DNA from 2 places in the Bacillus sp. P4_E1 genome. Region 1 is predicted to be linked to the other one. Evidence: riboswitches for the same ligand, from Rfam matches in the RefSeq annotation. Region 1 holds a riboswitch; the other holds the start of a gene.

Region 1 (2,208 bases):
ACCAGTTCCCGCGCATAGCGTGAATAAATAAGTAACAATAGGAGCAAAAAATGTAATACGCTTTGGATTTTTTCGTAATGCTTTCTCAGCAAGGTAGACAAGGTAATCCATTCCTCCAGCAGCTTGCAAAGCACCGGCAGCTGTAATTACTGCTAAAATCATAAGCATTACATCAATAGGAGGAGCTGTAGGTTGTAAGTGGAAGACGAAAACAAGTATTGCCATACCAACGCCACCCATTACTCCTAGCCCAACTCCGCCCAGGCGTGCACCAATAAAAATGCAGATTAGTAACGTAAGAAATTGTAGCCAAAACATGATAAACTACCTCCGAAATTCGTAAGTTAAGATATATTCGAATAGTTTGATTTGAATGAAAAATAAGTAATGATCCGAAATAATCCTTGTATTATATACATTTTTTATTATATAACACAAGAAATGTAACATTCACGTACTTTGTTAAATTATTTCGAAAAAATAATACATTAAAACTTTATATTTACATCTTTAAATGGATGGACATTTTAATTTTTATGTTGTAATATTTGGAAGAGAATATTTTAATTCTCATAGAACTCCCATATCGTTCAACTCGTTCAGCGAGAAAGGCAAACTTATGGAAACATGAGGACGCAAAACTACAGGGGCTAAGGTCGAAGGGCTAAGCTAGCCAGTTGCCGGACGGATAGGGTTGGTCTTGGCCAATGCTTTTTCATTGGTCTTTTTTTTTTGGTTTTTATTTGAGAATTGTTATCAATTAAAGTTGTGTTTTGAAATTATTATTTTGTATTAACTGAATTAAGGAAGGTAATGTGCATGAAAACATATTGGCATAAGCTATCGTTTCTTCAAAAGAATGTATTGTTAACTGTATTAGTTATTTTGACGCTTGTTGGTACTATGGGAGCGTTAAGTTTTAACATGTTTCAAAATAGTATGATGTCTATATTCGAAAGGCATTCTTTTGAAACTGGAGATACGGTATTACATAAATTAGACGCAGAAATATTGAGGGATGTTGCAAAAGACCCAACGGCAGAAAGAGAAAAGAGAGAGAAGTTAACAGAGAAATTAGATGAATCAACGAAAGAATTGAACAGTGTTGGACAAACGTATATTGTTGGAGCGAAAAAAAATGAAAAAGGTGAGTTACAAATCGTCGATTTGTCTACAGGTTTAGCAAATGTTGTTGAAGTAAAGCCGGGAGACTATTACAAACAACCAGATCGTTGGATGAAAGCATATGATAAAGTAATGAGCACGAAAAAAGCAAACATAACAGAGGTATATGAAGACGCATTAGGATCATGGGTAACGATATTAGAGCCAATTAAAGATGGAGAAGATAATATTGTGGCAATTGTTGCAGCCGATCTAGATGCCTCTATTGTTCCTATTACAAAGGAAAACTTCATTATACAAGGTTTAATGTTTATTTGTATTTCTGTTTTAATTGCAACTGTTATTCAATTCTTAATTGTGCGTAACGCACTTGCTCCATTGCGAGATTTACGTGAAGGATTGCGCAAAGTCGGTGAAGGTGATTTAAGTATTAAATTAGAGGAAAGACCAGATGATATTGGTATTATTAATGCGTATTTTAATAATACCATCGAGAAGTTTAAAGGAATTATAGATAAAGTGAAGCAGACAGCAGAACAGGTTTCCTCATCTTCACAAGAATTGTCAGTGAGTACGAAAGAGAATAGCATGGCAGTTCAAGAAATCGTAAGTTCTATGGTTGGGTTAAGAGCTGGCGCTCAATCACAAGAAACTTCAGTACCACAGTATTTAGGCATTGTATATGAAATGGAAGATAAGATGGAAGAGATAAAGAATGCTGCAGAACAAATGTCGAAAGAGTCTGAAGGTATGGAGCGTCATTCAGTAAAAGGAAATGGTGTTATTGAACAGGCGATTAATCAAATGAACATAATACAAAATGCAGTACAAGATTTATCTTCTATCATTTATTCTTTGGAAACAAGATCAAAAGAAATTAGTGATATTGTAAATGTAATTACAGGCATTTCAAATCAAACTAATTCGCTAGTTTTAAATGCTTCTATTGAAGCTTCGCGTGCTGAGGCAACCGGAAAGGGGTTTGCCGTTGTTGCTGATGAAGTGCGTAAATTAGCAGAGCAGACGGAAGCATCAGCAAAGGATATAGCAAAATTAATAGGGGAAACACAAGCTGAAACAGAA
Region 2 (2,208 bases), on a different contig from region 1:
AATAGGTTGATCCATTTGCGCTAACTGCTGATTCTCTACAAGCTTACCATTCTCATCAACTATATTCTTTTCAATACTAGGTGGATTATCGTCGCCTGAACCGGTTCCTCCCCCACCACTTACGAATACTTCTCCTACTTTTTCTTCAGTTTTAATATTTTTGCCTTCTAATTTCACTGTATTTTTATGAGGCTTTGCAGCGGGATTGGTAATCTTTGTTTTATATCTTAAAATATAACCTTTTGAACTGTCTGGAAATTCAATTGTAAATCCAGTCTTCGTTGCATTGATTTTAATTTTAGATAAATCTGCTGGCTTAATATTTGTTGGTGCATAACCATCTTCAAATACAGCCTCTTCTAATACTACACTGTCTGTAATTAACTCATGCCCAGGTCCTAATGTATCTGTTAATTTAAGATCTTGCATTTCTGTTCCAGTTGCATTTACATATACAAGCCAATCAGCAATGGACGGATCTTCTTGATTATAAGAACCCCATTTCAATAGGTTATCTGTATTGGGCTGCGGCTTCGGTCTCTCTGTCGTATTACTTACACTTACTTCTTTATTTACGATTTGACCATCAACGTTAAATTCTAATGGGATTTTTTGGACACCATCATATGCTTCTAGACCAAAGTAAAATTCTACGAATAAAGAACCTTTAACGTTATTCTTTCCTTCTACATAATCACCCATAGTACACGTTAATAGACCCTTTTTCATCTCACATGTACCAACTGTTTTGCCTTCAGCATCTTTTAAAGGAAAACTCATATTCATAAGATCTTTTCTAAATTCTTTTGGCATATCAATTGTGAATTGATCTCCACTTTTTATTTGCTCTTTAGCTGACCACTTCACTTCTACTTTCATACCATCTGAAGCCTGATATGGTTCAGATGTTGTGCCATCAGTACGAGAAATATTAATCTCGTCCACTGGATTTTTTATCACAGCGGCTTGAATAACTGGAGCCCATACATTCAGCACTGAAAACAATACTAGAAAAACTAATGAAATCATTGAAATGTGCCTTTTAGTACTTTTCGTTTGCATAATTTCCTCCTAATTTTTTATATTTATATAATAAAAAAAGACCGTCCGGTTGCATCAAAAATGTGCAACCAGACGATCTTAGTAACCAATATATTACCGTAGACTCTAAGCTTTGCGGCCTATCCTTTCGAATAGTGTGCTAAAAATATTTTTTTATTCTTTTTTTGTTTCATTTTCCTTTTGAACCAAATATTACTATACCGTCTGGACGGTTATAATTCAACACCCTGCAAAATTGTTCTATTATTCTAATAAAAAAATAATTCCCCATCGGATTAAATAAACCAATGGGGAATTATTTTTTATTCTATAGTTTGTATATTCTATTTACAGGAAGCATTGATAAGAGCTTGAATCACTTTTTCTCTTAATTCAGAACTTAGTCTTCCAATCCCTAAATATTCCGAATACCATAATCCATCAGCTGCTAATCTAATAATTGTGGCACAAACAGAATCCATTTCATCATTTTCTATTTTAGTTTGCAATTGCTGAAATGCTTGTTGTAATGGCTCAAGTAATTCCGGTTTTAGCATTAATGCTGCCATCATACTACTACACAACTCTTCTGTTCTTTTCTCATTACTTAATCTTTCCTCTACAAAAGAACGAATCCACCTTCCTTTCTTCTCTGTGTCTTCCGTTACCCTATTATGAATAGCACCATGATACTCCTCTGTCCCTTTAAGTATCATGCCTTCTATTAAAGCTTCTTTATTTGAAAAGTGATACAATAATCCACCTTTACTTACACCTGCCTCTTTTGCTACTGCTTCTAAAGTTAACTTAGCTACCCCTTTAAATTGAACAATTTGAGAAGCGGCGGCTAAAATCTTTTGCCGTGTTATGCTCGTGTTCATTCCTTTTTAAACCCTCATTTCTACTAATTCTATCTAAATACGTATTTTATTTTTAATATTGTTCAGTACTACTAGGTATTTTTTTATTCAATATAGGCTTCATTATCTTTGAATTGTTAGTTGCTTCTTCTATTAAAAATTTCCATATCATCCAATATGATAACATTAAATACACTCCGTAGACTATACATCTATACATTTATATAAATTCCTAATATTCCCATAAATGCGAAATACAATTTTAACGAGTCGATTTCCTATCCTTTAGTTTTCAAGCATTTTTCGA

Evidence for each region. Region 1 has a riboswitch for cyclic di-GMP ahead of AC1DS7_RS14560 (methyl-accepting chemotaxis protein). Riboswitches for the same ligand answer to the same signal wherever they lie in the genome.
Region 2: it holds a riboswitch for cyclic di-GMP, as region 1 does, so the genes downstream of both, AC1DS7_RS05975 (SpaA isopeptide-forming pilin-related protein) here and AC1DS7_RS14560 (methyl-accepting chemotaxis protein) in region 1, are expected to answer to the same signal.

Annotation. Positions count from the first base shown of each region.
Region 1 covers NZ_JBFUIV010000009.1:96,774-98,981, reverse strand. The annotation lists gene AC1DS7_RS14565 (anaerobic C4-dicarboxylate transporter family protein) at 1-318, opposite strand, end outside; cyclic di-GMP riboswitch class I at 601-685, shown strand; gene AC1DS7_RS14560 (methyl-accepting chemotaxis protein) at 820-2,208, shown strand, end outside.
Region 2 covers NZ_JBFUIV010000003.1:315,362-317,569, reverse strand. The annotation lists gene AC1DS7_RS05975 (SpaA isopeptide-forming pilin-related protein) at 1-1,062, opposite strand, end outside; cyclic di-GMP riboswitch class I at 1,123-1,213, opposite strand; gene AC1DS7_RS05970 (TetR/AcrR family transcriptional regulator) at 1,386-1,922, opposite strand.